Regions from separate parts of the Methylobacterium sp. AC690 genome, predicted to be linked through region 4. Evidence: predicted binding sites of a transcription regulator. Region 4 holds the regulator's gene; each other region holds the start of a gene.

Region 1 (4,886 bases), on a different contig from region 4:
AACAACTATTCTTGAAAATGATGTAAAAAGTCTGCGCCGATGCTGCGCTGCGGGGGAAAGGCGGCCGCAATTGTCGATTGCCCCGGGCTGTGTCGTGGAAGACGCAGTCCGCATCCGTGCGTCGCTCTCCGCAGCCACGGCGTCCGGCGTATCAGGCCGCCTGAATGAAGCTGTCGAGGACCATCTTCCGGCCGGCCTTGTCGAAATCAACGGTCAGCTTGTTGCCGTCCACACCCGCCACGGTGCCGGGGCCGAACTTGGTGTGGAACACCCGCATGTCGACGCTGAAGGCGGAGGGTGCGCCCGTCGACTTGGCGATGAGTTCGCCCTCGATCTGGCGCGGGCCGCCCCGGCTGGCCGGCGAGCGGTTGCCGACCCCGTAGCCGTTGGCGTTTCCGGACTGCGCCGTGTTGGCCTGGGCCCGCTGCCAGCCCGGCGTGCCGTAGGACGAGCCGAAGGGCGTCGGGTTCCGGTCGAAGCGCGAGGCCCCGGCCGAGAAGTGGGCGGGCGCATCGATCACGTCGACGCTGTCCTCGGGCAATTCGTCGATGAAGCGGCTCGGCACCGTGGAGGACCACAGGCCGTGAATGCGCCGGTTGACGGCGAAGGACAGCTTGGCGCGCTTGCGGGCCCGGGTCAGGCCGACATGGGCGAGGCGGCGCTCCTCCTCCAGCCCGGCCCGGCCGCTCTCGTCGAGCGCCCGCTGGTTCGGAAACAGGCCATCCTCCCAGCCCGGCAGGAAGACGGTGTCGAATTCCAGGCCCTTGGCGGCGTGGAGGGTCATCAGCGAGACCCGGTCGGCGCCCTCCTGCTCGCTGGCCTCCATGACCAGCGAGACGTGCTCGAGGAAGGCGGCGAGGTCCGGGAACTCCTCCATGGAGCGGACGAATTCCTTGAGGTTCTCCAGGCGCCCGGCCGCATCGGCCGACTTCTCCTTCTGCCACATCTCGGTGTAGCCGGATTCCTCCAGGATGGTCTGGGCCACCTCCGAATGCGGCTGCGTCCCCACCAGCCGGGACCATCGTGAAAAGCTCTCGACCAGGGCGCGGACGCCGGACCGGGCGCGGGGCTTCAGCTCGTCGGTCTCCACGACGAGGCGGGCCGCCTGGAGCAGCGGCACCCGCTCGGCCCGCGCATAGGCGTGCAGCGCCTGCAGGGTAGCGTCGCCGAGGCCCCGCTTGGGCGTGTTGAAGATCCGCTCGAAGGCGAGGTCGTCGGAGGGGTTGGCCGTGACGCGCAGATAGGCGAGTGCGTCGCGGATCTCGGCCCGCTCGTAGAAGCGCGGTCCGCCGATGACCCGGTAGGGCAGGCCGAGCTGGACGAAGCGGTCCTCGATCTCGCGCATCTGGGCCGAGATGCGCACCAGCACGGCGATTTCCGAGAGGGGATGCTGCTTGGCCTGGAGACTCTCGATGGCCTCCGCCACCTGGCGGGCCTCCTCCTCCGAATCCCAGGCGCCCGACACCGTCACCTTCTCGCCGGCGACGTCCTCGGTGCGCAGGGTCTTGCCGAGGCGGCCCTCGTTCTTGGCGATGAGGCCCGAGGCGGCGCTGAGGATGTGGCCGGTGGAGCGGTAGTTGCGCTCGAGGCGGACCACGACGGCGCCGGGAAAGTCGTGCTCGAAGCGCAGGATGTTGTCGACCTCGGCGCCGCGCCAGCCGTAGATCGACTGGTCGTCGTCGCCCACGCAGGCGACGTTGCGGTGGCCCTGCGCCAGCAGGCGCAGCCAGAGGTACTGGGCGACGTTGGTGTCCTGGTACTCGTCCACGAGGATGTAGCGGAAGCGTTGCTGATAGTTCTCCAGCACGTCCGGGTTCTCGCGCCAGAGCTTCAGGCAGAGCAGCAGCAGGTCGCCGAAATCGGCGGCGTTGAGGGTCAGGAGCCGGGCCTGATAGGCGGCATAGAGCGTGCCGCCCTTACCGAAGGCGAAGGCCTGGGCCTCGCCGGGCGGCACCTGCTCGGGCAGCAGGCCGCGGTTCTTCCAGCCGTCGATGGCCGAGGACAGGGCCCGCGCCGGCCAGCGCTTCTCGTCGATGTTCTGGTCGACGATGACCTGCTTCATCAGCCGAAGCTGGTCGTCCATACCGAGGATCGTGAAGTCGGAGCGCAGGCCCACCAGCTCCGCGTGCCGGCGCAGGATCTTGGTGCCGATGGCGTGGAAGGTGCCGAGCCAGGGCATGCCCTCGCCGGCCGGCCCGATGAGCCCGCCGATGCGGTGCTTCATCTCGCGCGCGGCCTTGTTGGTGAAGGTCACCGAGAGGATGTCGAAGGGCCGCGCCTTGCCGGTGGCGATCAGGTGGGCGATTCGGGTCGTCAGCACCCGGGTCTTGCCGGTGCCGGCCCCGGCCAGCACGAGCACCGGCCCGTCCGTCGCCTCGACGGCGCGGCGCTGCTCGGCGTTCAGCCCTTCGAGGTAGGGACTGCCCTGCGGCCGCAGGGAGGCCATGGCACGGGCGGCGATGGAGGTCGGGGCGGCGTCGGAGGCGGTGGGGCCGGCCGCGTCGGAGTGCTGGGTCATGCCGCATCCCTGGACCAAAACGCGAACGGCGTCGAGGGTGATGCCCGTGTCCGCGGCGCGTCGACGAGGGCGCGCCCCTGGATTTCGGCCTGACACCGACGCAGCGCCGCAGGAGCCTGAGATTTGGGAACTCGCCTTTCCAACGATGCGTCGTCTTACCAGATCAGATCTCATTCCGTCATCGCCAAGGACGCCGCCATGCGTAGCTCCCCCGCCCTTCTCGCCGGCCTCGCCGTTCTCGCCGCCAGCCCGGCCCTCGCCCAGGTCTCGTCGCGGGGCGTCGACAGCCTGAATGCCACCAACGAGCGCCTGTCCAACCGCAGCGAACTCCGGGGCATCGAGCAGCGCCAGCAATTCGACACCAACCAGTCGCGCCTGCAGATCCAGCGCAGCGACCTGTTCCGGCCGAGCGCGCCCCCTGCCCCGATCGTCGTTCCCGGCCGTCGCTGAGCCGCAGCGCAGGAGGCGGCGCGGGCCCTGGCGCGCTGGGGCCTTGCCTGTGCTATGTCCGCCGGCGAAGCGGGACCCGGTCCGGATGACGAGGCGGAACAGAGACGGTGCGTGACATCCTGACCGCGCTGGCGGGCGCCGTCATCCTGCTCCTCGTCGCGGCGCTCGCCGTCCCGCCCTTCGTGGCCTGGGAGGGCTATCGCGGCACGATCGACCGGACGATCACGCGCTCCCTCGGGGTCGCCGCTCAGACCGAGGGCCGTATCGGCGTCCGGCTCCTGCCCTCGCCGCGCCTCAAGCTCGATCGCCTGCGGCTGGGATCCGGGGCTGGCGCCGCGCAGAAGCCCACCCTCGACCAGCCCCAGCTCGACCTGCAGTGGATCAAGGCCGAGATCGCCCTGGCGCCGCTGCTGAAGGGCGAGATCCGCTTCACCGAGACGCGGGTCGGCCGGGCGGAGGTCAAGCTCCCCGTGACCGATGGCGAGGCGATGCTGCTGCCCGCGCGCGGGCTCTCGGCGGCCCTGCGGCGCGACCTCGCCATCGAGGATCTGTCGATTCGGCAATTCGTGCTGACGACCCAGGTGCCCGCGACCGGCCGGACGGAGCAGTTCTACGCCGAGGCGCTGCAGGTCTCGGCGCCGGCCCTCGTCGGACCGTGGCGGGCCGAAGGCACCAGCCGGGGCGTTCCCTTCCGGGTCTCGACCGGCGAGCTCGGACCCGACGGCGTCAGCGTGAAGATCGCGGGCGGCGGCGACACGCAGCCCCGCTTCGAGGCCGATGCCCGCATCGGCCTCGCCCCCGCCGGAACGGGAACGGGCGGCCGGCGCCTGGCCTCGGCGGTGGCCGAAGGCAGCGCCCGGATCGTCGTCGGGCCGCCGGTCCAGGCGGCGGGCGCCTACCTGCCCTTCTCGCTCGCGGGCAAGTTCAAGGGGCGCGGCCTGACGGCCCGATTCACCGACGTCGCCCTGGAGATCGATCCCGGCGGCCAGGCCCTGCGCCTGGGCGGCACGGGTCAGCTCGACCTGAAGCAATGGCGCGGTGCCCTGGCGCTCTCCGCCCGTCGCCTCGACCTCGACGCCTTCCTGACCTCGGCGGCCGGGCAGGCGCTGATCGCCCGCGGCGTGCCGAGCACCGGCAGCCGCAACGGCCTCGGACTGCCGATCATGGTCGATCTCGACCTCGCGGTGGAGAGCCTGGCCCTCGGCCTCGACGAATGGACGGGCCTCGCCGCCAGCGGCACCCTCGACCGCACCGGTGGCGTGGTGCTGCGCCGGCTCGACGTCACGGCGCCGGGCGCCGCGGTCCTGGGCGCCAGCGGGGAGATCGACACCGAGTCCGGCCTGCGCTTCACCGGGCACCTGTCCCTCGACACGCCGGCCTCCGACGGGTTCGGCCGCTACCTGCGGCGCCTCGGGCTCGAAGGCCCTGCCGTGGCGGTGATGGACGGCCGTCCCGTGCAGGGGACGACCGACCTCTCGGTCGCCGCGGGCACGGTGTCCCTGCGCAATCTGCGCCTCGGGCTCGGCGAGGCTCGCATCACCGGCAATGCCCGCTACATCGCGGCCGAGGGCACGGAGCGGGGGCGCTTCGACGCGCAGCTCGCCGCGCAGGGCCTCGACATCGCCGCCCTGCCGGTGCTGGGCAGCACCCTCGCCGACCTGCGGGGCCACGATGTCGGGATCACGCTCCAGGCCCGGGACGTGCGCTACGGGCCTGCCGGCGCCCATGGGGGCAACGGCACCATCGCGGCGAGCATCCAGTCGGACGGCTCGAGCCTCGTGGTCGACAGCCTCGACATCACCGACCTGGCCGGCGCCAATGCCAAGCTCTCGGGCCGGATCAGTCCGGACGGCACGGGTCGGATCGCCGGGCAGGTCTCGGCGGCGGTGGCCGCTCCCCTGTTCGCGCTCCTCGACCG
Region 2 (4,886 bases), on a different contig from region 4:
CTACCTTGACATGGTAGGGGTCACAGGTTCGATCCCTGTCGCGCCCACCATTAACTGCCTGATGTCACAGGGTTTTCCCTGAAGCGCAGTTAGTGACCCCAGGTTCAGCGAACCTGGTTGAGGTTCAGAACGGGTCTCCAGCAGGTTCGCTGTCGGTTCGAGCCTTATCCACGAGACCCATGCCACCATCATCAAAACCAAAGCTTATACCTGCCGACCCGCAATTGTGGCGCCAGGGTTTTCTCGACCTCCGGCCGAGCGTCGTCCCGTGCCCGGGCTTCACGCTTCAGTCCTGGGGCGGTGCGCACGAGGCGTGCATCGACTTCTTGGATCGCTGGGCCGATGAAGCGGTCGCCCTCGGCTGGACGACGCTGGACGTGTTCGGCGTGCATCCTGAGGTCGGCACCATCCGCCCCGACTATTGCGGCGCCCTAGTGCTCAGTGGGGAGCGCGTGTCCGGGATCGAAGAGACCCGCATCCGCCTCGGGAACACGACGTTCTAGCGGGACAAGCCGGGCCGGCCCGGCGGTGCGGTGCCGCTGTGGTTGTTCGGCAGGTGACGCGGCTGCGCAGCGCCCTATCTCGCCGCCATGGCTGAGAACCCCACGACCGGCGAGCTCTATAAGGCGAAGGCCATCCTTGAAGCGGACGTCCAGGCCGCTGTGGACGCCTTCATGGCGGATCCGACCACCACGGCGTTCCTTTTCGGTGACGGTTACCGGATCGACGTCGCCGGGGCTGTGGTGGCGAGCAAGTTCGCTAGCCTAGTGGTAAAGGACGTTCACGCGGCCGACCATCATAAGCGGGTCGCCGTGCGCACTGCCATCCTGTTGGCCCGGCCGGACAAGCCCTGAGTGGGAGCGAGAGGCCGGAGCTTTCCGACTCCGAATGATGATCAATGGACGATCGACGTAGAGCCTCACCCGGACCAGCCGGAGCGCTGGTGCTGGGTCATTCGCCTGAATGATGAGCGTGTCACCAGTGGCGGATGCTTCCGTACCGCCCGTCGCGCTACGAAGTTGGCGGCCGGCAGTCTTAGAGTGAGACAGGCCATCCATTACGCGCAGCTCGCGCGGTTGCCTGATGTCTAAGCCTGCGCTGTTGGCAGCTCTGTGACCTGCGTGGTGTAGCGTGGGCTGCGCATTTCGAACTTCGTCGACCAGGTTCGCTTTTCGGTGAGACCCGCCCGGGCCGGCACGACCGCACCCCGGCCGAAGCGCGCGTTGCAGGCGTCCATCGCCGCCATCAGCGGCGCGCTGCGCTCGCGGTCGAGCTGACCGATCAGCGCCCGCGGTGCGTTCTCCAGTAGCTTCAGGTCGGTGGTGACCACGCCGGCCTTGCTGTAGCGCCAGGGCCGATCGCCTGGCGCGTCACGCCAGGTCCGCGCCACGCCAGCCTGTGCGGCCTTGATCAGCGCCATCGTATCGTTCGTGGCTTCCGGTAGCGTCACGGTCGTGGAGACCGAGCGCATGGGATCGCCCCGGTCATGCTCGGACGTGTGGTAAAAGACCGACACGTGCGTAGTCCCGAGCCCACCGCGCCGCAGCTTCTCACCGAGCCGCGTCGCATGGGCGGCAACCGCCTGCTCCAGGGTCTCGCGCTCGGTGATGCGGCGGGAGAACGAGCGGGTCACCGCGCAGCCCTTGCGCTGGGCCGGCATCAGCTCGAGCGGCAGGCAGGCCAGCCCGCGCAACTCGTAGATGATGCGCTCGCCCACCACTGTCATGGCTTTGCGCACCGGACGTGGGTCGAGGTCGCGGAGGTCGGCGACTGTGTCGACCCCGAGCCCCATCAGCTTGGCGAGCGAGGCCCGGCCGATACCCCAGACCTCGGCCACCGAGATCCGGCAGAGCCAGTGGTCGTAAGCAACCGGGTCGGTCAGATCGCATACCCCATCCAGATCCGGGATCGTCTTGGCGATGTGGTTGGCGAGCTTCGCCAGGGTCTTTGTGGGCCCGATGCCGACGCAGGTCGGGATGCCGGTCCAGGCCCGCACCGTTGCGCGCAGGTCGCGCGCAAGCGTCACGCGGTCCCGGTCGCGCACATCGGAGAGGTCGAGGAAGCTCTCATCGATGGAGTAGATCTCCACCGCTGGCGAGAAGTCCCGGTAGACCGCGTTCGTGCGGGCGCTCATGTCGCCGTAGAGGGTGTAGTTCGAGGAGAAGACGCGCACCCCCTCGCGCTGGCACTGCTGGCGGATCTTGAACCAGGGATCGCCCATCTTGATGCCGAGGGCTTTGGCCTCGGCCGTGCGGGCAATGGCGCAGCCGTCGTTGTTGGAGAGCACGATCACTGGCACGCGGGCGAGCTTGGGGTCGAACACCCGCTCGCACGAGCAGTAGAAGCTGTTGCCGTCGATCAGCGCGATGGCCCGGCTCATCGCACCAGGCCGGCGCGCGCCACGTGCCAGCGGATGGAGAAGCGCACCACGCCCCAGATCTCACCTTCGATCAGATCCTCGACGGCAAAGGCCGGCAGATCCGGATTGTCGAAGGCGAGGCGTGCGACGTTGCCCTCGATGACGAGGCGCTTCAGGCTCATGGTGCCGTCGACGATCGCTACAACGACGCTGCCGTTGCCCGGCTTGAGGCTGCGATCTGCTACCGCCAGATCCCGGTCGAAGATGCCGGCGCCGCGCATGCTGTCGCCGGAGATGTTCCAGGCGAACGTGGCCGGGGGGTTGGGCGCAAGCCACCTGGGAAGCTCAAGAGAGCCCTCCAGGAAGTCGTCGGCCGGCGAGGGAAAGCCGGCACAAAGCGCCGCTCCCTGGATCGGGATGCGTACCAGGCCATCCCCAGCTTTCGCGAGTTCGTCGACCCGATAAAGGCCCACAGCGGCATCCTTCCGTGATAGAACGGAAAGAGAACAAACAGCCGCAGGGTTCCCGGTCAAGCTCGGCTATGCCGCGTGTGGATAACGGGGAAAACGCTCCTGTGCGCGGAACCGAGGAGCCATCAGATGGCGATGAAGTCGACGTTCATGGTCCAGACGTTCGTGACTAAGCGGAAGCGGCTCGTGCCGGGCGACCGCGAGGTTTCACCGACAGAGAGCGGCGCGCTGAAGAAAGCTGAGGCCATGGCCGGTCGGATGCCGGGCACGGCCGCGATCAAGGTCATCGCCGACGACGAAACGGGAGAGCTCGAAGCCGCGATGATTCTCGGGCAATTTGGTGAGATCCCGGACGACTTCGCTGAGGCGCTGCAGAACGCCTGAGGCGCGCATGACCTTCAGCGAAGAGGCAGCAGAGCTTCACCGCCTTGAGGCCGTGGCTTTGAGCCTCGGGCTCACCGAGCGGGCATTCGAGGAGATCCTGCTGGCGGTGGTCGCTGCAGGACGTGCGAGAGGATGCAGGCCGGCGGATCAGCTTTCCATCATCCGCCAGCGCATACACGAGAAGGCAGGGCGTGCCGGTGCATGGTGTCTGGATCAGTCGAACGAGCTTCAACCGAGCGAGTAGCACCGCCTACGATTGGCTGCGTCGCGGAGACCTGGATCCGGACGAACAACGGCCGCCGACGCAAAGTGTGCGATAACGGATTGGCGCGTTGGGTTAGAAAGGGACGGAAGTGAGTGATATAAAGCTGGAGGTCAAATTTCCCGGTAAGGTTATGATTGGGAGCGGGGTGATTGTACTCCCACCCAGTAACCGGAGCGTCTTTCTGGTCGTAAATAACCTTACTGTAGAATTAGAACTTCAAAGTAAGAGAGACACAGAACCTAGCGTGAGAAGGACAAATATTGCAGCTACACATGTAAAATTCTTTATGACCGGGTTTGATAATCCATTGGGCATATCATATTTGCTCGACGATATATTTATAATTGATGGTCAGGCTATTTCTCTACATATGGTGATACACGGAGTCGGCTCAAAAGAGACTACCTATTTGATTTCGTACACTGCGGTGGGGGGTGCGAAATGAACCACTTAAACCTGCCAGAGAATACTGAAATCGCGGGCCGTTTAATCGATACCGAGTCGGAGCATACATCTCAGAAACTAGAACTCGGCCTAATGGGCAGATTATTTGGATCATCTTCCAACAAGCCTGGCAATATAGCCGCCTTTTCCATAATCGTTTTTTCTATAATGTTCGCGTGCATGATGATTTTTGGCCATGATGAGCCAAGCATATCGAAAAAAGATGCACTTACGCTTATCGGCGGATTTATTACTCTGTCACTTGGTTTTGTCTTTGGCCGATCAAGCTCTTGATGATTGTACGATCAGGGCATTGAAATTGGATCGGATTGGGCGGGTGAAACTGGGTGTACTGGAAACAACGAAAGCCCCGGAGCCGAAGCTCCGGGGCGCTGTAGACGGCGGTGGATAGCAGGGATCAGCGCAGCAGACCGATCTTCGTCGGGATACTGGACCCTTGGCACGACGAACTGCGGCCGGGTGACCTGTGGGACTCGAGCGCGAAAAACCCGCCACGGCCGGAGCCGGGCGGGTGAAAGGTAAGCCGCTTCACGAGCGTGGGGCGCTGATTGATCCGCGGCCGAGAGAAGAGTGCAACTACTGGCTTGCGCAGGGCTGCTTGAGCGTACGATTACGGACAAAAGCTGCCACAGCAGAGATGAACGCGCGAAAGGCCTACTGCTGGCGCGGAGGCATCAGCAGCTTTTGCACTCGGCCGTCGGAGAAATATTTCGGCCCGGGAGCAGGCGCATGCCGGTCCTTCTCCCAACCTTTCCGCCCTTCAGCCAATCCAAATTCCAGAAAGTGGGACAGAGGATTGAACCCGTTGGCCCTGACGTCTGGATTGGCGGCGAGATAGCCATCCGTGCTGAAGCCGGCGCTGGGGTCTCGCCCTTCCTTCCATCCGTGCTGAAGGTAGTGCTGCAGCGGTGTGCCGGGAAACTGTACCGTGTCGCGATACCAG
Region 3 (4,886 bases), on a different contig from region 4:
TCGAAGAAGGGGCGGCAGCCGAAATCCAGGAAGCTCTCGGCGGGCAGGCCCTCGGCGAGGAGGATGTCGTGGGCGTCGAGCTCGACATGCCAGTAGGTGACGCTCTCCAGTCTGGTGCGGGCGATGGTGGTTCCATTGACCAGGTGCATGACCGGCACGAGTGCACCGCCCTGGGCGTCGGCATCGGCGCCGACGAGAACGGGATGCCCGGGGGAGAGGAGGAGGTCGCGCTTGGGCAGGCCGTGGCCGAAGGCACCGGCCCGGACGCGGACGGGCGCCTGATCGGCGGGCAGCGGCCGCTCCGCTCCGAGGTGGCGATGGCCGGTCCAGGTAATGGTACGGTGCTGGCCGGAGGCGGTGATGGCGCGGTCGCCGACCCGCAGGTCCTCGACGGTGACTTCGCCCCGCGTCGTCAGGATGTGCGTGCCCGAACCGAAGCAGAGGACGAGGGCCGTCTGGCTCACAGACGCGTTCGGGACGACATCGTTGTACTGGTAGTTTTGGTCGGTGAAGAGGATGTAGACGTAGCTGCCGGCTTTGTCGCCCGTCGTGGGAAAGCGCACGACGCTGCCATTGGTGTCGGTCTTGCCATAGTAGGCGAGGCCTGATCCGAAGGGTGACCCGTCGGGCGACGTCACGGAGATGGGTTCATTCGGCGTATCGCCGAACACCCCGAGATTGTCGCCTGCTCCTGTGCTGGCGGTTTCCTTCAGCGTGTAGCCCGGCGGATCGGACATGACGTTGCCGACCAAAAATCCGTCCGGAGAAGGCCGCAGCTCGACGAAGCTTTTGTAGGTAATCGACGGAGTGGGACCAGAGGACATTTTCAGGCTCCATGTAGGACTTGGACTGTGGCGGCGTCTGTATATCTTGCAGCGTTTGACTTAACGTTGTGACATCACAAATTTGATATTCATTTTAATATAAGATTGTAAGCCTGAAGAAAAATATCTGTTCTGACTATCGCGAAATCTAGAAACTCGCAGAACGAGCAAGGCTGAGGCCGGAGGCGGTAACCGGCGGAAAGTTTGTTTTCTTGAAGTCCGCTGCTTTCGACGAGTCTGTGGGACAGCATGCGAAACTTCACACGCGGTCGCGGAACTTTTTTCCGTGAACGGGTTCGCGGCCACGGAGTGGTTCGGTCGCGGCTGTACCAAGGGCAGGAACGCGGCTGCGGATGGCAGAGCCAAGGCACCGGCGCTCGTCCGTGGCCAGACTCGAGACGGAGAGTTGGACAGAGAATCTGCGTGCCCGGATGTCACCCGGTGGCTGGACCGACCGGAGCCGCCGGTCGTCGCATGGCGTGTCGGCACAGTTCGATGACGGAGAGGGCGCGATGGCGGTCCCGGGAAAGTGGGCCCGGTACGGCATGCTGCTCACCCGAAGGTCGTGCAGCGCGGGCGGCGTTCGCTCTCCTGACCTGTGGAGCGCTCGCGCCCGCGATTTTTACAGCGGTGGGGTTCCGGTCCTGCGTCCGACTTTGGGGCCGCGATTGGGGTCGCTTGGCGCGCGAAGGGCTCGCCCGTCCGACTTACGACGGACTAAGTCGAATCCGCTGGATGGTTCCTCAGATGCGCGGTCTGCTCGCAGATCCGATCTCAGGATGACCGGGTCAGGGCGGCACCGATGTAATTGTACATGGCATTCGTCTGATCGGCGAAGAACCGCATCGCGGTCACGATCGCCAGGAAGACCAGGGCCATGATCAAGCCGTATTCGAGGGCCGTTGAGCCGGACGTATCCTTGCAGAAGCGGCGGATCAGGATCTGAAGATCGTGCCGCGCCGGAAATTTCTGCCGACCCCTGGCATGTTCGAGATCCAGTTCGGTCATGGCCCCAGGATATCTTTCGCGGACGTCGATCGTCGGGAACGCTACGCGAGTTTCCTTGCGGAGGACTTAAACGGATCGTCGAAGTCCAAGGCACGTCGAAACCGTCAGGCTGGGCGTAGCAGACCCCGGCCCGACGGTTCCCTTCGTTCCAATTCTTGGAAGCCGCCAGACTACCTTGGCGGCTTCCGACGCGGCGGTCAGGCCTTGCCTGATTCCTTGCGCAGGGCGTCGATCCGCTGGGATGCCTCGGCCTTATCGAGCTCGGGATCGAACGCCTCGGGATCCTTCGCCTCTTCGGACAAGGTCTTGAGGTAGGAAGCCTGCGCGCCGGTCATCGGCTCGCCGCCGGTGGTCCATTCGCTCGGATCCTTGATCTGGTTCGAGACGTCCTTCGGATCGGTCTTGGGGTTCTCGTCCGCCTTGGAGGTTTGGGACTTGGAAGTCTCCGACTTGGAGGTCTGGGACTTGCTCGCCTGGGTACCAGCCATGTTGGGATCCTTTGGTTCACGAAATGTTCTAGTGAACGCGGAGCCTGGGAGCCGGTTCCTGTGCCTGCGCCGGCAAAAGCCGGTCATCCCGTGGTCAAATGTCTCAAGGGTCGGCGCGGCCTGGAGACGAAGGCGAAGGCGATCCCGGTGATCGCCCGAGTCGGGCGGGAAACAGGGCTCGCGATGCCGTCACCCGTCAGCGAAGTCGCAGGCTTGACGGGTCGCGTCGGGGCTGGAACATGTCAACATCGCTGACGTAAATCGAGGTCTCCCGAGACGTGACTGCCCACGCGATGCGAGATGCCGACGCCGAGGCGCCGCGGCCGTCCTCCGGCTCCGGCGATGACCTCATCGAGCTCCTGTTCTTCGCCTACCGGGATTTCGTCGGGGACCCCGACCGTATCCTGGCCCAGTACGGGTTCGGCCGGGCCCACCACCGGGTGCTGCACTTCGTCGACCGCTATCCGGGTCTCACGATCGCCGAACTCCTGGATATCCTGCGCATCACCAAGCAGAGCCTCAACCGGGTGCTGAAAGATTTGATCGAGCAGGGCTACATTGCGCAGAAGACCGGCACCAGCGACCGGCGCCAGCGGCTGTTGTTCTGCACCGCGGCCGGGGCGGACCTCGCCGGCGACCTCATGCGGGTCCAGAGCCGGAGGGTGGCCCGCGCTCTCGCGGCGTCGGAGCGCGGCGGCGAGGCTCCCCTCTCCGCCGAGAGCTTTCTCTTCGGCATGATCGAGCCGGATGCGCGCGCGGCCGTGCAGCGCCTGATGTCCCGGCGCGCCCGGAAGGCCGCCTGATGGCCACGCCCGGGACGCGCCCGACCGCCGAGCTTCCCGATCACGCGCCGCACATCCTGGTGGTCGATGACGATCGGCGGGTGCGGGAGCTGTTGTCCCGCTTCCTCTACGAGCAGGGCTTTCGCGTCACCGCCGCCGGAAACGTGCCGGAGGCCCGCACCAAGGCGCAGTGCTTCGTCTTCGATGCCCTCGTGCTCGACGTGATGATGCCGGGCGAGAGCGGCTTCGATTATGCCCGCGAGGTCCGCCAGAGCTCGCGCGTGCCGATCCTGATGCTGACCGCCCGCTCGAACCCCAACGACCGGGTCATGGGCCTGGAGATCGGCGCCGACGACTACCTGCCGAAGCCCTTCGAGCCGCGCGAGCTGATCCTGCGCCTGTCGAACATCATCAAGCGCCGCGACGAGGCCGGCGGGCGCGCCCAGAGCCACGACACCGTGACCTTCGGCCCCTTCGCCTACCGGATCGACCGGGGTGAATTGCGCCGCGAGGACGAGCTGATCCGGATCACCGAGCGCGAGCGCGAGATTCTCACCATCCTGGCCCAGGCCGCCGGCGGCAACGTGGAGCGCGAGGCCCTGGCCGGGAGCGGCGGCCTCGCCGCCGAGCGCAGCATCGACGTGCAGATCAACCGCCTGCGCCGCAAGACCGAGGTCGATCCGGCCAATCCCCTGTTCCTGCAGACGGTGCGGGGCGTCGGTTACCGCCTCGCGGTCGATTGAGCCCATGGCCGCCACCGGCCTCCTCCAGCGCACGGCGACCCGCCTCGCCGCCCTGCCCCGGCCCGGGCGGATGTGGCGGATCGTCAGCCGCGCCATCGGCGACGTCCTGCCGAAGGGCCTCTATGCGCGATCGCTGATCATCATCATCGCGCCGGTGGTGCTGCTCCAGTCGGTGATCGCCTACACCTTCATGGAGCGCCACTGGCAGCTCGTGACGCGCCGCCTGTCCTCCGCCGTCACCGCCGACGTCGCCGCGCTGATCGACATCTACGAGAGCTACCCGCAGGACAAGGATTCCGAGACCCTGACCCGGATCGCCAACGACCGGCTCAACCTCGACGTCGACATCCTGAAGGGGGCCAAGCTCCCCCCGGCCGGTCCGCGGCCGTTCTTCTCGATCCTGGACGAGGCCCTGTCCGAGGAGATCCGACGCCAGATCCGCCGGCCCTATTGGATCGACACCGTCGGCCGCTCCAGCCTGATCGAGATCCGGGTCGCGATTCCCGATGGCGTCATGCGCGTCACCGCGCGGCGCAGCATGGCCTACGCCTCGAACTCGCACATCTTCCTGCTCTGGATGAGCGGCTCGTCCCTGGTGCTGCTCGGCGTCGCGATCCTGTTCCTGCGCAACCAGATCAAGCCGATCCTGCGGCTGGCCGCCGTGGCCGAGAGCTTCGGCAAGGGCCGAGAGATCGAGTTCCGGCCCCGCGGGGCTCGCGAGGTGCGCCAGGCCGGCCATGCCTTCATCGAGATGAAGCGGCGCATCGAGCGGGCGATGGAGCAGCGCACGACGATGCTCAACGGGGTCAGCCACGACCTGCGCACCATCATCACGCGATTCAAGCTCTCCCTCGCCCTGGTCGAGCAGACGCCCGAGGTCGAGGACCTGCAGCGCGACGTCGACGAGATGAGCCGGATGCTGGAGGCCTACCTCGCCTTCGCCCGCGGTGATTCGGGCGAGGTGGCGGTGCCCACCGACATGCGCGCGCTCCTGGAGGACCTGCGCACCGACGTCGAGCGCCTCGGGGCGCACGTGGAGGC
Region 4 (4,886 bases):
GATCGGCGCGGTGGGCTCCCTCGTCGGCAAGGTCGCGTTGCGGCCGTCAGCCGAGCCGGCGGACTGGCAGGTTCGCCTCGCTGCGGCCGTGGATGCGGCCCGAAACGCCCTGACGCGACGTATCACCGACGCCAACGGAGGCCAGGCCGGGGCGGTGGCCGCGGCCCTGGTGACGGGCAAGCGCGGCCTGATCAGCCCGGAGACCAACGACATCCTCCGCGCCGCCGGCATCTACCACGTCGTGTCGATCTCGGGCCTCCACATGGTCCTGGCGGCCGGCGTGGTGTTCTGGCTGGTGCGGGCACTCCTGGCCGTCGTTCCGTTCGCGGCTTTGCACTGGCCGATCAAGAAGATCGCCGCCGCCGTCGCCATGGTGGGCGTCACGGCCTACTGCGTCTTCTCCGGCTGGGACATCGCGGCCGAGCGTTCGCTGATCATGACCCTCGTGATGCTCGGCGCGATCCTGGTCGACCGCCCGGCGCTCAGCATGCGCAACCTGGCCATTGCCGCCCTGATCGCCCTGGCCCGCGAGCCGGACGGCCTCCTCGGCCCGAGCTTCCAGATGTCGTTCGGGGCGGTCGCCGGCCTGATCGCCTGCGCGCCGCTGATCGCGGGACGCGCGCTGCAGCGCGATGGGGCCGGCCCGCTCCCCCGGATCTTCGCCCTGGTGACCACCGCGGTCATCGGCACCCTGGCGACGACCCTCGTGGCCCAGATCGCCGCCGCGCCCTTCGCCACCTATCACTTTCAGACGGTGCAGCCCTTCGGGCTAGTGGGCAATGCGCTCACCCTGCCGCTGGTCTCCCTGGCGGTGATGCCGTCGGCGGTTCTCGGGATCCTGGCCTATCCGTTCGCACTGGATCAGCCGGTCTGGTGGGCGATGGGCCTCGCGGTGCGGGGGATGCTCGCCATCTCCACCTGGATTGCGGGCTTCGGACACGCCGTCGTGGTGGTCCCGGCCTTCGGCACGGGCGCCCTCGGCCTTCTGGCGGTGGCCCTGATCGTCCTGACGCTTCCGGCCTCTTCGCTGCGCTGGCTCGGCCTCATCCCGGCAGCGATCGGCCTCGCCTGTGCCGCCGCCCCGGACCGCTACGACATCTACATCGATCGTGAGGGGGCAGGCGCAGCCGTCCGCGAGCGCAACGGGCGCCTCGCCACCCTTGGACGGCCGCCCCCCTTCGTGCTGGCGCAATGGCTCAAGGCCGATGGCGACGACCGAAGGGTGCAGGACATCACGGGGTATCAGGGCTCACGCTGCGATGGCCTGGGTTGTACCCTGACCACACCGGACGGCCGCGTGCTCGCGTTGATCACCGACAAGCGCGCCCTCGGGGAGGACTGCGCCCGGGCCACGATCTTGATCACCCGGCAATCCGCACCCGCAGGCTGTGCCGCGCCGATCGTCGTCGACCGGGATTTCCTGGGATCGCACGGCGCAACCGCCATCCGCCTCACCCGCGATGGGCCGACCCTCGTCACCGCGAAGCATCCCGGCGACGTCGTGCCATGGCGTGCAACCCCGCCACCGCCGCCGTCGGAACAGACGGGACCACACCCGCAACCGTCGCCACCGTCGGCGACGGCTCTACCGGAGATCCCCGAGCGCACCGACGATCCGTTGGATCCTGCCGGTGACCAACCGAACAGAGAAATCCCTCAGTAGCGGCGCACGAGGCTGACGAGCCGTCCCTGGATCTGCACCCGATCCGGGCCGAGGACCCGCGTCTCATAGGCCGGGTTCGCCGCTTCCAGGGCGATGGACGAGCCGCGCCGGCGCAGGCGCTTCAGCGTGGCTTCCTCGTCGTCGATGAGCGCCACGATGATGTCGCCCGTATTGGCCGTATCCTGCTTGCGGATCACGACCAGGTCGCCGTCGAGGATGCCGGCATCGACCATCGAATCACCGCGCACCTCCAGGGCGTAATGCTCGCCACCGGCCAGGAAATCGGGTGACATCGTCACCGAATGGCTCTGTTCCTGGATGGCCGAGATGGGCGTACCCGCCGCGATTCGACCCATCACCGGGATGGTCACCGCCCGACCGCTCTCGTCGGTGGCTTGCGTGGTCGGCAGGCGGGACACCGATGCGCCGGCCGGCAGGCCCTTGCCTTTCCCGCCTTCGACCACGCTCGGCGTGAAGCGTCGAACCTCGGGGGCCGGTGCGGTGCGCGGGGCACCCGCGTTCCCGCCCAGGCTCTCCGGCATCCGGATCACCTCGATCGCCCGCGCCCGGTTGGGCAGCCGGCGCAGAAAGCCGCGCTCCTCAAGGGCCGTGATCAGGCGGTGAATGCCCGACTTCGACTTCAGGTCGAGAGCGTCCTTCATCTCGTCGAACGACGGGGGAACGCCGCTCTCGCGCATCCGGAGCTGGATGAACTGGAGCAGGTCCAGCTGCTTACGCGTCAACATGCGGGGCACTCTTCGTTAGGGCCACGGATCGCGGCGGGCGGCACCAGAAACAAACCACGAACACGTTAAACGTTCCGTAAGTGTTCTGCAAGGGTTCCTGTCTAGAGGCACCTTGCCCAACCCAATGGCGCGATGGGGATTGTGGAACGCGGTGCTGAGTTCGACAGCAACGCCTCGGGTCAGTCGATTGCCCGCGTCTCCGCACATGCCTTCTTCGGCTAGCGCTGCCCGGTGCCTCCTGTCTTGGGCCGATCGCCGGGCCCGTGGCCGCCCGTCTCAGTCGGGTCGCGGGGATCGTGCCAGAAGGTATCGAACAGGCGCTGCATCGCGCGGGCGTTCTCCTGTTGTACCTCCAGGCCCGCCTGAAACATCTGCTGCATCATGTCGAAGGGCGCTTCCGCGGAGGACGTGTCCAGCGCGGCCGGTTCGGGCCGGGGCGAGGCCGCGAGCCGCGCCGGACGCGGCCGGGCCTGAGGCGCGGGCGCCGCGGGCTCCGGGGCACTGCCGCCGGATTTCAGGAACGCCTGCATCATCTCCGACCAGGCATTGGGCGGGAAGCCGAAAGGGTTCGCCTCGGCGCGCGGCGCCGGCGCTGCGGCGGGCGCCTGGTTGATCATGACGTGGACGATCCCCGCCACCACCATGCCCGCCATGATCGGCAGCATCTGCTTCAGGGCCGGCATCGCGACGCCGCTGACGGTGGCGGCCTGTTGCAGAACCGCCTGGCTCAGGTGGGGCGAGCCGAAGAGTTGCTGGACCAGCATGTCCATCTGGGGCGTGGCGCTCGACGCCTTCGACGCGGCAGGCCCAACGAGGTTGAAGAGGTGCGCGAAGCCGGTCGGATCCTGGGCGACGTTCCGCTGCAGCCCCATCGTCAGGGCCGGGAGCAGGGCTTGCATCGCGCGCAGGCTCTGCTCCGGCGACAAGCCGAACTGCCGTCCGAAACCCTGCGCGCTGGCGCCCCCCTGCGCCTGAAGGAGATCGAACACATTAAACATGGCGGCCTCGCGGACGGACAACGGCTTTCCCGGTCATCGACCCGGGCGCGCCCCGCGAAGTCTGTCGCATCCGGTCAGCACTGACCAGCCCGGGCGCCTCACCACGGCCTGATTCCCCGCCGACGGGAACCTGCATCAACCTGTTTCTCACCCCGGACCTGCGATGCGCTTCCCTTCGCCCCTGATCGAGGCGCGCCTGGTGCGGCGCTACAAGCGCTTTCTCGCCGATCTGCAGCTTGCCGATGGATCCCTGATCACGGCCCATTGTCCCAATCCGGGGGCGATGCTGGGACTTGCCGTGCCGGGCGCGCGCGCCCTGCTGTCCGACGTCCGCAGCCCGACGCGCAAGCTGCCCTTCTCATGGGAATTGGTGGACGCGGACCTGCCCGGCGGCCGGCAATGGGTCGGGATCAACACGATGCGGCCGAACGCCCTGGTGGCGGAGGCCTTCGCCGCCGGCGGCCTGCCGTCCCTCGCCGGCTACACGAACCTGCGCCCCGAAGTCCGCTACGCCCAGGCCAGCCGCGTCGATTTCCTCGCCACGGGGGAGGGGGTGCCCCCCTGCCATGTCGAGGTGAAGAACTGCCACCTGATGCGCCGGCCCGGCCTCGCGGAATTCCCGGATTGCGTCGCCGCCCGCAGCGCCCGTCACATGATGGACCTCGCGGCCGTCGTCGAGGCCGGGGGACGGGCCATGGTCATCATCGTGGTGCAGATGTGGGCGGATCGCTTCGACGCCGCCCGGGACCTCGATCCCGCCTTCGACCGGGCGCTTCAGACGGCTCGGGCCGCCGGCGTCGTGGTGCACGCCCATCGCTGCCGCATCGACCCTGCCGGGATCACCGTGGCGGATGCCATTCCGGTGCTCTAGGGCGCGCCTCCCGGGAGGACCGATCGGACCCCTCAGTCGGCCCGCTCGAAGATCAGGTTGAGGCGGGTCCGGGCGATCCGGTGATAGCCGTGCTGCTCGAGCAAGGCGGGCAGGTCGATCTGCCACTGGTCGGTGCCGTTCTCGACGATCAGCAGTCGCGGGTGGAGGCTTGCGGGCGCGGCGCGCAGGAAGGGTTCGAGGATCAGGTCCTCCGCGCCCTCGACATCGAGCTTCATCGCGTCGATGCGGGTGATGCCCTCTCCGCGAGCGAGATCGAGCAGGGGCACGGCGGGCACGCGGATCTGCGCGCCCTCGTTCGTCCCGACGATCTTCAAGCTGGATTCGCCTCGGTTGCGCGGGTCGACGAACAGGGTGAGCTCGCCGGCCTTGTCGGCGACCGCGCAGGCCACCGCCTTGACCGTCCCGAACGGGTTCTGACCGATGTTGTAGGTCAGGCGGTCGAACACGTCCGGCTGCGGCTCGACGGCGAGGATGCGGGCGCGCGGCCCCGCGAAGGCCGCCACGAACAGCGCGTAGGCGCCGATATTCGCGCCGATATCCAGGAAGGTGCAGCCGGGCTGCAGCTTCGCCCGGAGGAGTTCGCGCTC

Evidence for each region. Region 4 encodes LexA, which represses DNA repair genes until DNA is damaged. Its sites were predicted from a motif close to TGTTCNNNNTGTGTTCNG; they were not measured.
Region 1: a site for LexA is predicted at 2,529-2,546, ahead of AC0IY1_RS18375 (ATP-dependent helicase). Genes of this name have one in related genera too.
Region 2: a site for LexA is predicted at 2,851-2,868, ahead of AC0IY1_RS10305 (LexA family protein). Genes of this name have one in related genera too.
Region 3: a site for LexA is predicted at 2,334-2,351, ahead of AC0IY1_RS05525 (DUF3072 domain-containing protein). Genes of this name have one in related genera too.

What each region holds. Positions count from the first base shown of each region.
Region 1 is NZ_CEEDOX010000015.1:146,652-151,537, forward strand. Features, by position in the region: gene AC0IY1_RS18375 (ATP-dependent helicase) at 152-2,518, opposite strand; gene AC0IY1_RS18380 (hypothetical protein) at 2,717-2,968, shown strand; gene AC0IY1_RS18385 (AsmA family protein) at 3,076-4,886, shown strand, end outside.
Region 2 is NZ_CEEDOX010000007.1:153,969-158,854, forward strand. Features, by position in the region: tRNA gene AC0IY1_RS10285 (tRNA-Val) at 1-50, shown strand, start outside; gene AC0IY1_RS10290 (hypothetical protein) at 180-503, shown strand; gene AC0IY1_RS10295 (hypothetical protein) at 591-854, shown strand; gene AC0IY1_RS10300 (Y-family DNA polymerase) at 1,088-2,380, opposite strand; gene AC0IY1_RS10305 (LexA family protein) at 2,377-2,832, opposite strand; gene AC0IY1_RS10310 (hypothetical protein) at 2,959-3,213, shown strand; gene AC0IY1_RS10315 (hypothetical protein) at 3,221-3,457, shown strand; gene AC0IY1_RS10320 (hypothetical protein) at 4,598-4,886, opposite strand, start outside.
Region 3 is NZ_CEEDOX010000004.1:4,149-9,034, forward strand. Features, by position in the region: gene AC0IY1_RS05515 (Hint domain-containing protein) at 1-737, opposite strand, end outside; gene AC0IY1_RS05520 (Flp family type IVb pilin) at 1,599-1,832, opposite strand; gene AC0IY1_RS05525 (DUF3072 domain-containing protein) at 2,030-2,320, opposite strand; gene AC0IY1_RS05530 (MarR family winged helix-turn-helix transcriptional regulator) at 2,614-3,123, shown strand; gene AC0IY1_RS05535 (response regulator) at 3,123-3,845, shown strand; gene AC0IY1_RS05540 (ATP-binding protein) at 3,850-4,886, shown strand, end outside.
Region 4 is NZ_CEEDOX010000005.1:219,848-224,733, reverse strand. Features, by position in the region: gene AC0IY1_RS08160 (ComEC/Rec2 family competence protein) at 1-1,663, shown strand, start outside; gene lexA (transcriptional repressor LexA) at 1,657-2,409, opposite strand; gene AC0IY1_RS08150 (DUF937 domain-containing protein) at 2,628-3,407, opposite strand; gene sfsA (DNA/RNA nuclease SfsA) at 3,571-4,278, shown strand; gene AC0IY1_RS08140 (FkbM family methyltransferase) at 4,311-4,886, opposite strand, start outside.